3 regions of the Nonomuraea sp. NPDC049637 genome follow, and region 1 is predicted to be linked to each of the others. Evidence: riboswitches for the same ligand, from Rfam matches in the RefSeq annotation. Region 1 holds a riboswitch; each other region holds the start of a gene.
The links. Region 1 has a riboswitch for cyclic di-AMP ahead of AB0J71_RS20790 (CHAP domain-containing protein). Riboswitches for the same ligand answer to the same signal wherever they lie in the genome.

Region 1 (3,264 bases):
AAGAGCACCTTCAGGTTGGGGTACTTCTTCTTCAGCTTGCGCAGCTGGTTGAAGTTGCCGCGCAGCGCGCCGTTGTCCCAGGTGTCGGCGACGCCGTCGACGCTCTCGCCCGCCTGGTAGAAGCGGTCGTAGTCGGCGTAGCTGTCGCCGATCGTGCACTGGCCGTTCTGCACGTTGCCGAACGCGTAGTTGATGTGGGTCAGCTTGGCCGCCGAGCCGCTGGTGTCGATGTTCTTGACGTGGTAGCCGCGCTGGTAGATGCCCCACTGGACGAAGTAGCCCAGCACCTTGTTGCCGCCGCCACCGCCGCCGCCCGTGGTGGTCGCGGTGATCTGGTTGCTGTCGGCCGAGCGGTTGCCGGCCGCGTCACGCGCGCGCACGGTGTAGGTGTAGGACGTGTTGGCGGTGAGGCCGGTGTCGTTGTACGTGGTGCCGGTGACGGTGGTGACCAGGGTGCCGCCGCGGTAGACCTCGTAGCCGGTGACCGCCACGTTGTCGGTGGAGGCGTTCCAGGCCAGCGCGACGCTGTTGTTGCTGACGCCGGTCGAGCGCAGGTTGCCGGGCACCGACGGCGGGGTCTTGTCGTCGCCGCCACCGCCGCCGGTGGTCGTCGCGGAGATCTGGTTGCTGTTGGCCGAGCGGTTGCCGGCCGCGTCACGCGCACGCACGGTGTAGCTGTAGGCGGTGTTCGCGGTGAGGCCGGTGTCGTTGTACGTGGTGCCGGTGACGGTGGTGACCAGGGTGCCGCCGCGGTAGACCTCGTAGCCGGTCACGGCCACGTTGTCGGTGGAGGCGTTCCAGGCCAGGGCCACGCTCGTGTCCGTGACGCCGGTCGAGCGCAGGTTGCCCGGCACCGACGGCGCGGTCGTGTCGGTGCCGCCGCCACCGGAGACCTTCCACAGCGCCGCCACGTTCGGCGGCTCCCAGCCGGGCTGCGAGGTGTGCGCCTGGAGGCAGACGTAGTCCACGCCGTTGTAGGTGACGACCGTGCCCGCCGTGTAGGCGGTCCACGGGGCCCAGGCCGCCGCGTACGCCACCGTGCTGGCGGAGGCGAGCGTCGGGACGGCCACGGCCGCGGTGAGGGGCAGGGCCAATGCCGCCATTCCCGCCAGGACCTTGCTCAGAATGGTGTGTTTCATGTCGCTCCGACATCCGTTGGGGGGTGTGTGGGGAGTGGGATGGGAGACTTCTGGGGAAACTATTAGGAAAGTTTCCTTTAAGTTGTGAATCGACGGTAGCCGCTGCCTGGGGGAGCGTCAATACGTATTGGTCAGGTGTCCGTAACCGTGCCGGTCAGACCCCGGACACGCCCGTTCACGAGGGGATAACGGTTCCGGAACGGGGGCTGACGGCGGGGTGAGCCGTGGCTCAGCATTGGAGCGTGGCAGGAATCTCCGCCTGGCGGCGGACGCCCACGCGACGCGGACCCTACGTGGCCCGCGCGGTCGCGGAGTTACGGTCCTGGCCGTCGCTGAACGTCAGCGGCACCGGTCAGCAGGTCGCCTTCGCCGTACACGGAACCGAGATCCTGCGCCTGGCCGGCCGGGACGAGATCCACGTACGGCTCACCGCCCCCGCCATCGGCCGCCTGGAGCCGTATCTGGGGGCGTGCGACCAGGTCCACGCCTGCCGCGACGGCGCCTGGGTCGCCGTGCAGGTCGACGCCGAGCCCGATCTGGAATTGTTGCTGGCGCTCACGAGCGTGGCGATAAAGGCGCACGTGGCGTGAACCGATTCGGCGCGTAGCGTTTCTCGCACGCAGCGTCGAAATTATTGCCGCCATTTGCCGGGGAATTACTCGCCGGGTAGCTTGGTTGTACCCAGCCGAACGGGGAGTCGTCCCAGGTAGGGATGGCATTGCCTGGGAATTACCCAAGCGGGACCCGTGTTGTACAGAATCGATGCGGACATCTCCGCATCCGGGCGTCGCACATATACCTTCAGGCCCTTTCCGGGGCCCGGGAAGACGATGCGTCAGCCCTTTGCCTGACCAAGAGACCGCTGAATCCGCCTGTGCGCGGAACCGGGGACCCATGTGTCCAATGGGGTGAATCGGCACCGTGGTGCCGTAGGGCAGCTTCCCGCCCGAACCCGTCAGCTAACCCGGCAAGCGGCACGGAAGCTCAAGGAGTAACACCCTCATGGCCAAGCACCGTCTTCACCGTGCCTACAAGCTCGACCTCGCCAAGATCGCTCTCGGCGCGACCGCCGTCGCCGGCGTGCTCGGCACGCACGCGGCAGTGAACGCCGACGCCACCCACGCCACCGCCCACACCGCAACCCAGACCGCCAAGGTCGCCGGCGTGGCCGCCCAGCCGCGCGTCGCGCAGAACAGCGCCGCCGACGAGAGCGCCAAGGGCAAGGTCAACGTCACCGCCGCCCAGGTGCTGGCCACGGCCCGCGCTCAGGTCGGCACCTCCGAGGACGCCAACGGCGGCGGCACCAAATTCCAGAAGTGGTACGCCGACTCCCAGCGCGCCGCCGAGACCGCCGCGCGTGACGGCGGCAACCGCGCCATGTACCTGAACGCCCCCTGGTGCTCGATGTTCGTCTCCTGGGTCGGCGAGCAGACCGGCGCCCGCCCGCAGGTCGGCTGGGACGCCTACACCGTGACCCACGCCAAGTGGTTCGCCGCCAACGACCGCTGGGGCACCGAGGCCAAGCCGGGCGCCGTCGTCTTCTTCTCCTGGAGCGGCAGCAAGAGCCTGAACGACATCCAGCACGTCGGCTTCGTCGTCAAGGACAACGGCGACGGCACGATCTCCACGATCGAGGGCAACACCGGAAACGGCAAGGTCGAGCAGCGCGTCCGGCCGACCTCGCAGGTCGTCGGCTACGGCTACCCGTCCTACGCCGCCTGATCCTGCTCTGCCGAAGAGCGCACTCCCCGCGGGGAGTGCGCTCTTTCGCGTCTCAGGGCCGCCGGTGCCGGTGGACCAGAACCGCCGCGGCCTGTCCGGCCGAGCGGGCCGCGCCCGGCTCCCCGGAGATCATCGCGGTCACCGTGGCGCCGTCGATCAGGGTGAGCAACTGCTCGGCGAGCAGGGCGGGGTCCCCGGCTCCCGCCTCCTCGGCGAGCGAGCGCAGGTAGGCGCGCAGGCGCTCCTTGTGCTCGCGCACCGCCGTGCGGACGGCGGCCGAACCGGCGCCCAGCTCGGCGAAGGCGTTGGCGAACCCGCAGCCGCGGAAGTCGTCCTCGGTGAACCAGCGTTCCAGCCACGCGAAGACCGCCGGGATGCGGTCGCCGGCACCCGCCACGTACGC
Region 2 (3,264 bases), on a different contig from region 1:
GGTGGCCTCGCTCGATCCGCTGGTGGCCGACTGGCCCTACGGCGGCGGCCAGGCCCACAAGGAGACGGTGACCGGCACGTACGCCGACGCCGCGGTGGTGACCGAGACGCATGAGGCGGTCGAGTACCCGTACTCGGTGGGGGAGATCGTCACGGCGGCGGCACGCGCCGGGTTCACGGTGGCCGAGCTGGGCGAGCACGTCGAGACCGACCTCGACCCGCGCGGCCTGCTGCCCGAGGGCCCGGACGGCCGGTACCGGTTCCCGTTCGGGGACTCGCACCTGCCGATCCTCTACTCGCTGGTGGCGGTCCGGCCCTGAGACGCGGCGAGCGCGCGTCCCTCGTGCGGGACGCGCGCTCGGAGCGGCGGGAGGTCAGCTCGCGTACTGGGGGTATCCGTAGCCGACGACCTGCGACTTCGGACGGACGCGCTCCTCGACCTTGCCGTTGCCGGTGTTGCCCTCGATCGTGGAGATCGTGCCGTCGCCGTTGTCCTTGACGACGAAGCCGACGTGCTGGATGGCGTCCAGGCTCTTGCTGCCGCCCCAGGAGAAGAAGACCACCGCGCCGGGCTTGGCCTCGGTGCCCCAGCGGTCGTTGGCGGCGAACCACTTGGCGTGGGCCACGGTCCAGGCGTCCCAGCCGACCTGGGGGCGGGCGCCGGTGTGCTCGCCGACCCAGGAGACGAAGATCGAGCACCAGGGGGCGTTCAGGTACATCGCGCGGGTGCCGCCGTCGCGGGCGATGGTCTCGGCGGCGCGCTGGGAGTCGGCGTACCACTTCTGGAACTTGGTTCCACCGCCGTAGGCGTTCTCGGAGGTGCCGACCTGGGCCCTGGCCATCGCCAGGACCTGCTGGGCGGTGACGTTGACCTGGGTCTCCTCCGCCTTGCGGGTGTGAGCGGCGGCCTGCGGCGCGACGGCCGAGTGGCCGGTCGCGGCGGCCGGGCCGGCGCTGTCGGCGGCGGCGGCGGTGGCGTGGGCGCCGAGGGCGGAGGCGAGGACGGCCGCGCCGAGCGCGGCGCGGGCGTAGGTGATCTTCGGGGCACGGATAGGACGGTGCTTGGCCATCGAGGGCATGTGACTCCTTGCTTCCATGCCGCTTACCGGGTTAGCTGACGGGTTCGGACGTGGAAGCTGCCCTACGGCACCGAAGTGCCGATTCACCCCAAAGGACGTGGGTCCCCGGTTCCGCCCGGAGGCGGATTCAGCGGTCACAGGACGATCCTGTGAAATGTCGTGCGATGGTTGGACAAAGCCGGACAAACCGGACGTCTGCCGCGAGATGCCCCACAAGGTAATACACCGGGCAAGAGTCAGGCAAGTGGCTAAAGGTCCAGCTAGGCGAGTTGCGCCCGCGCCTCGGCCAGAAGCTCCATCATGGCAAGGGATTCGTCAAGCGGCATGATCGCACTCTCCGTGCGGCCCTCGACCGTGGCCGCGCGCACCTCGCGCAGCTCGCCCGCGTAACCGTTGTCGGCCGGGTCGAGCACCAGCTCCTCGGTCTCCATCGACGGCCCCGACAGCAGCACCCGCTGCGGCGCCCAGAACGGCGCCAGGATGTCGGCCCGCATCGACGTGCCCACCACGCTCGCGTCGTTGGCGTGATGTGCCAGCAGCGACACGTCGACCAGGGCCCGCCGCCCGTCCGGGTACAGCAGCAGCCCGCCGGCCTCGGCGTCGACCCCGCTGGGCGCCAGCGAGCCCGCCATGCGCAGCTCCGCGGGCATGCCGAGCAGCAGCTGGGCCAGCCCGAACGGGTAGATCCCCAGGTCGAGCAGGGCCCCGCCGCCCAGCTCCGGCGCCCACAGCCGGTGGGCGGGGTCGTAGGGCAGCGCGAAGCCGAACGAGGCCCGCACCGACCGGATCTCACCGAAGCGCGGGTCGGCCGCCACCTGCTGGATGAGCGGGTTGAAGCGCATCCACATGGCCTCCATGAGGAAGACCCCGGCCGCGCGGGCCAGCGCCACCATGCGCTCGGCGTCGGCCACGTCGGCCGCCAGCGGCTTCTCGCACAGCACCGACTTGCCCGCCGCGATGGCCGCCTCGGCCACCTCCAGGTGCTGGGCGTGCGGCGTGGCGACGTAGATCGCGTCTACGGCCGGATCGGCGCACAGGGCCTCGTAGGAGCCGTAGGCCGACTCCGCGCCCAGCTCGTCGGCCAGCGCCCGCGCCCTGAGCGGGCTCCGCGAGCCGACGGCGCCCACCCGCATGCCGGGCTCGGCCACGATGGCCGCCCCCACGGTACGCGCGATGCCGCCGGTCGCCGCTATTCCCCAGGTGAAATCTCGCACGACCGAGATCGTAGAGCGCTCAGGTCAGGTTGAACGAGTCGGGGTCGGGCCCGATCCGCCGCCCCGCGTTCATCGCCCCGATGGCCGCCATGTCCTCGGTGTCGAGGATGAAGTCGAACACGTCGATGTTCTCCTCGATCCGCGACGGCGTGACCGACTTGGGGATCACCACGTTGCCGAGCTGCAGGTGCCAGCGGAGCACGATCTGGGCGGGCGTCTTGCCGTACTTCTCCGACAGCACGCGCAGCGCCGGGTCGGCCAGCAGCCCCTTGCCCTGCCCGAGCGGGCTCCACGCCTCGGTCAGGATGCCGTTGGCCTCGTGGAAGGCCCGCATCTCGCGCTGCTGGAAGTACGGGTGGAGCTCGATCTGGTTGATCGACGGCGTGATGTCGGTCTCCTCCATCAGCCGGGTCAGCGTGGCGACCGTGAAGTTGGAGACCCCGATGGCCTTGGCCCGGCCGTCCCGGTAGATCTTCTCCAGCGCCCGCCAGGCCTGCATGTACCTGTCCTGCTGCGGGACCGGCCAGTGGATCAGGAAAAGATCTACGTAGTCGAGGCCCAGGCGGGCCAGGCTCTCGTCGAAGGCCTGCTCGGCGCGCTCGTGGTCGCCGTTCCACAGCTTGGTGGTGACGAACACCTTCTCCCGTGGCACCCCGGCGGCGCGCACGGCCCGGCCGACGCCCTCCTCGTTCTCGTAGGCGGCGGCGGTGTCGACGTGCCGGTATCCGGCGCGCAGCGCGGTCGTCACCGCGTGCTCGGCGTCGTCGGCAGAGACCTGCCAGACGCCGAAGCCGAGCTGTGGTATCTGCACACCGTCGGTGTTGAGCATCAGCGAGTTCATACCCTCCATTGTTCACGTGTCGTTTCTTGCGGCTTAAGCAGGCCGGGCTACCTTGAGGCGGGTCGTGCAAGGCCATCCACCGGCTGGGGGAAACAGAGTGGTCAGACAGGCGTCGGCCTGGGTGGAGTCTC
Region 3 (3,264 bases), on a different contig from region 1:
CGGCCGCGGTGCGAGCGTGGTCGGAATGCTGCACGTCGAAGCTGAGCTTCTGAGCGATGGTCATGACGACGGTCCTTCTCTCTACGAATCTGCGACTCGAAAGCTGATTCTGGTAGCTACTGCCCGCGAGCAGTATTCGTACTTCCTAGTGTCTCGCGATTTGGGATGGCAAGAGGCACTTGGGGGGGTTCAATCCCGAAGAACGCGAAAAAGCGCCTGGCAGTCCGCGTTCGGACCGCCAGGCGCGTGCGGGGCTAGGCGGTCCTAGCCGGCTACTCGCGCGGCGATGTCGTCGCCGATCTCGCTGGTCGTGCGGCCGGCGCGGCCGGTCACCCGCTCGGCGATGTCGGCGGCCACGGCCTGCTCGACCTTGGCGGCCTCGGCGTGCAGGCCGAGGTGGTCGAGGAGCATGCCCACGGACAGGATGGTGGCGGTCGGGTCGGCCTTACCCTGACCGGCGATGTCGGGCGCGCTGCCGTGCACCGGCTCGAACATGCTCGGCGAGGTGCGCTCGGGGTTGATGTTGCCGCTGGCCGCCAGGCCGATGCCGCCGGCGATCGCGGCGCCGAGGTCGGTGATGATGTCGCCGAACAGGTTGTCGGTGACGATCACGTCGAAGCGCTCGGGCTGGGTGACGAAGAACATCGAGGCCGCGTCGATGTGGCTGTAGTCGGTGGTGACGTCGGGGAACTCCGCGGCCACGCGGTTGACCGTGCGCTGCCACAGGTCGCCGGCGAAGGTGAGCACGTTCGTCTTGTGGACGAGCGTGAGCTTCTTGCGGGGCCGCGACTGAGCCTTCTGGAAGGCGTAACGCACGACGCGCTCGACGCCGTGGGCGGTGTTCAGCGACTCCTGGGTGGCGATCTCGTGCGGCGTGCCGCGGCGCATGACGCCGCCGGTGCCCGCGTAGAGGCCCTCGGTGCCCTCGCGGACGACGACCATGTCGATGTGCTCGGCGGTGGCGCCGGCCAGCGCGGTCTCGACGCCGGGGAACAGCTTGACCGGCCGCAGGTTGACGTAGTGGTCGAACTCGAACCGGAGCTTGAGCAGCAGGTCGCGCTCCAGGATGCCGGGCGGCACGCTGGGGTCGCCCACGGCGCCGAGCAGGATCGCGTCGTAGCCGCGCAGCTCTTCGAGCACCGCGTCGGGCAGCGTCTCGCCCGTGCGGTGGTAGCGGGCTGCGCCCAGGTCGTAGTGGGTGGGCTCGATCTTCGTGCCCACGGCCTCCAGGACCTTGAGCCCTTCGGCTACGACCTCGGCGCCGATGCCATCCCCAGGGATGACGGCCAGGCGGATGTTACGCGACTCCATGGGCGGTACCTTACCGGCTCGTCTCGGCTGACGAACACATCATCTCAACAACCGGACAACCCGTTTTGGGGGGATTGCGACCTTTTGACCGTTTCGTTAGAGTCCGACGAGCCTAATCCACGCAGCCGCTGCGTGGAGCCGGGGACCCATCTTTCCCCCCGGGGCGAATCGGCTGCGCCTCTCCCCCGAGAGCGTCGCCGTAGGGCTACTTCCAGGCCCGAGCCCGTCAGCTAACCCGGTCGGCCACGTGGAAGGACAGTCCCCTGTCTAGCATCGCCATCTTTTTGGCGGTGGCAGCGGGCGCCGCAGGTCTCGCGCCTGCCGCCCCCGCGGCTCCCGCCGCTCCGGCCGCCCCCACCCCCTCCGTCACCCTCACCGGCCCCCAGGTGAAACAGGTCCAGGAACGGCACGTGCCGAAACCGGCCTGGAAGGTCGCCCTCGAATACGCCATGGACAAGCGCGGCACCCCGTACGTGTGGGGCGGCGCCAGCGAACGGGGCTACGACTGCTCGGGCCTCATGCTCCGGGCCTACGAGGACGCCGGCATCGAGCTCCCCAGAACCGCCGCGGAGCAGTACGGCGCCTTCTCCAGGAAGATCTCCTGGAAGGACCTCAAACCAGGCGACCTGGTGTTCTTCAGCGGCCTCGGCCACGTCGGCATGATCTCCAAACCCGGCTACATGGTCCACTCCCCCCACACCGGCGACGTGGTGAAGGAGGAACGCCTGTCGCAGTGGCGCAGGCAGGCCTTCGTCGGCGCGGTACGCCCCGACCCCAAGGGCGTCAAGCGCTGGGCCGACTACAAGCAGCTCCAGAAGGCCCCCGCCCCCGCCATGCTCACCGCGACCCTGTGACGACGACCTTCCCCGGGGCGTGCCCCTCCTCCTGGTAGCGGACGGCCGCCGGGAGCTCGCCGAAGGGGAAGGTCCTGTCGATGACCGGGGTGACCGCGCCCCGCTCGATCAGCCCGGTCAGCGTCAGCAGGTTCGCCCTGTTGCTCCCGCAGCGGACGACGTCCGCCCTGACGATCCGCTGCGGGACGAAGGGCCCCGACGCGAGCGCGGCGAACATGTGGCCGGCCGGCTGCACCCAGCGACCGGCCGGCCCGCCGACCAGCACGTACGTGCCCTTCCTGGTCAGCACCCGGCGGCAGTCCGCGAGCCGGCGACCGCCCGCCACGTCGAGCAGCAGGTCGAAGCGCCGGCCCGAGGCCGCGAAGTCCTCCTTGGTGTGGTCGATGACGTCGTCCGCGCCGAGCGAGCGCACCAGGTCCGCGTTCCGCCCGCTGCACACGCCCGTGACGTGCGCCCCCAGCGCCTTGGCGAGCTGCACGGCGAACGTGCCCACGCCGCCGGACGCGCCGTTGACCAGCACCTTCTGGCCCGGCTGGAGGCGTCCCTCGTCGCGCAGCGCGATCAGCGCGGTGTTGGCCGCCATCGGCACCGCCGCCGCCTGCTCGAACGACAGTCCCGCCGGTTTGGGCGCCACCTCGCCCTGCCGCAGGCAGACGTACTCGCCGAAGCCGCCCCCCAGCGACATGGCGTACACCTCGTCGCCGGGACGGAACAGCGTGACGTCCTTGCCGGCCGCCTCGACCTCCCCCGCCACGTCGGCCCCGAGGACGGCGATACGGGGCCGGTGCAGCCCGACCCCGCCGCCCATGATCCGGGCCAGGTACGGCTCCCCCCGCATGAAGTGCCAGTCGTAGGGCTGCACGGACGTGGCCCGCACCCGGACCAGCACCTCGTCGTCGCGCGGCACGGGCCGCTCGACGTCGGTCAGGACGAGCTGGTCGGGCGAGCCGAACGAGCGCAGGACGTACGCCTTCATCGTTTTCTCCCTCGTGCCGCTGATGTGCCGCTGATGTGCCGCCAGTGTGGGCGTGACCTGCGCGGACGCTCAACGGTCGAAAGGCGACGGCTCGATGGCCGAAAGTACGACCGCCCGCCCGCC

Region 2: linked by a shared signal. The riboswitch ahead of AB0J71_RS08145 (CHAP domain-containing protein) and the one ahead of AB0J71_RS20790 (CHAP domain-containing protein) in region 1 are both predicted to bind cyclic di-AMP.
Region 3: linked by a shared signal. The riboswitch ahead of AB0J71_RS04505 (C40 family peptidase) and the one ahead of AB0J71_RS20790 (CHAP domain-containing protein) in region 1 are both predicted to bind cyclic di-AMP.

Annotation. Positions count from the first base shown of each region.
Region 1 is NZ_JBFAOM010000014.1:42,442-45,705, reverse strand. It holds gene AB0J71_RS20800 (glycosyl hydrolase family 18 protein) at 1-1,139, opposite strand, end outside; gene AB0J71_RS20795 (luciferase family protein) at 1,382-1,729, shown strand; cyclic di-AMP (ydaO/yuaA leader) riboswitch at 1,990-2,127, shown strand; gene AB0J71_RS20790 (CHAP domain-containing protein) at 2,142-2,861, shown strand; gene AB0J71_RS20785 (TetR/AcrR family transcriptional regulator) at 2,914-3,264, opposite strand, start outside.
Region 2 is NZ_JBFAOM010000004.1:279,760-283,023, forward strand. It holds gene AB0J71_RS08140 (class I SAM-dependent methyltransferase) at 1-319, shown strand, start outside; gene AB0J71_RS08145 (CHAP domain-containing protein) at 374-1,078, opposite strand; cyclic di-AMP (ydaO/yuaA leader) riboswitch at 1,084-1,221, opposite strand; gene AB0J71_RS08150 (Gfo/Idh/MocA family oxidoreductase) at 1,339-2,292, opposite strand; gene AB0J71_RS08155 (aldo/keto reductase) at 2,312-3,133, opposite strand; gene AB0J71_RS08160 (hypothetical protein) at 3,231-3,264, shown strand, end outside.
Region 3 is NZ_JBFAOM010000002.1:428,930-432,193, forward strand. It holds gene AB0J71_RS04495 (branched-chain amino acid aminotransferase) at 1-64, opposite strand, end outside; gene AB0J71_RS04500 (3-isopropylmalate dehydrogenase) at 265-1,311, opposite strand; cyclic di-AMP (ydaO/yuaA leader) riboswitch at 1,411-1,571, shown strand; gene AB0J71_RS04505 (C40 family peptidase) at 1,602-2,165, shown strand; gene AB0J71_RS04510 (NAD(P)-dependent alcohol dehydrogenase) at 2,149-3,141, opposite strand.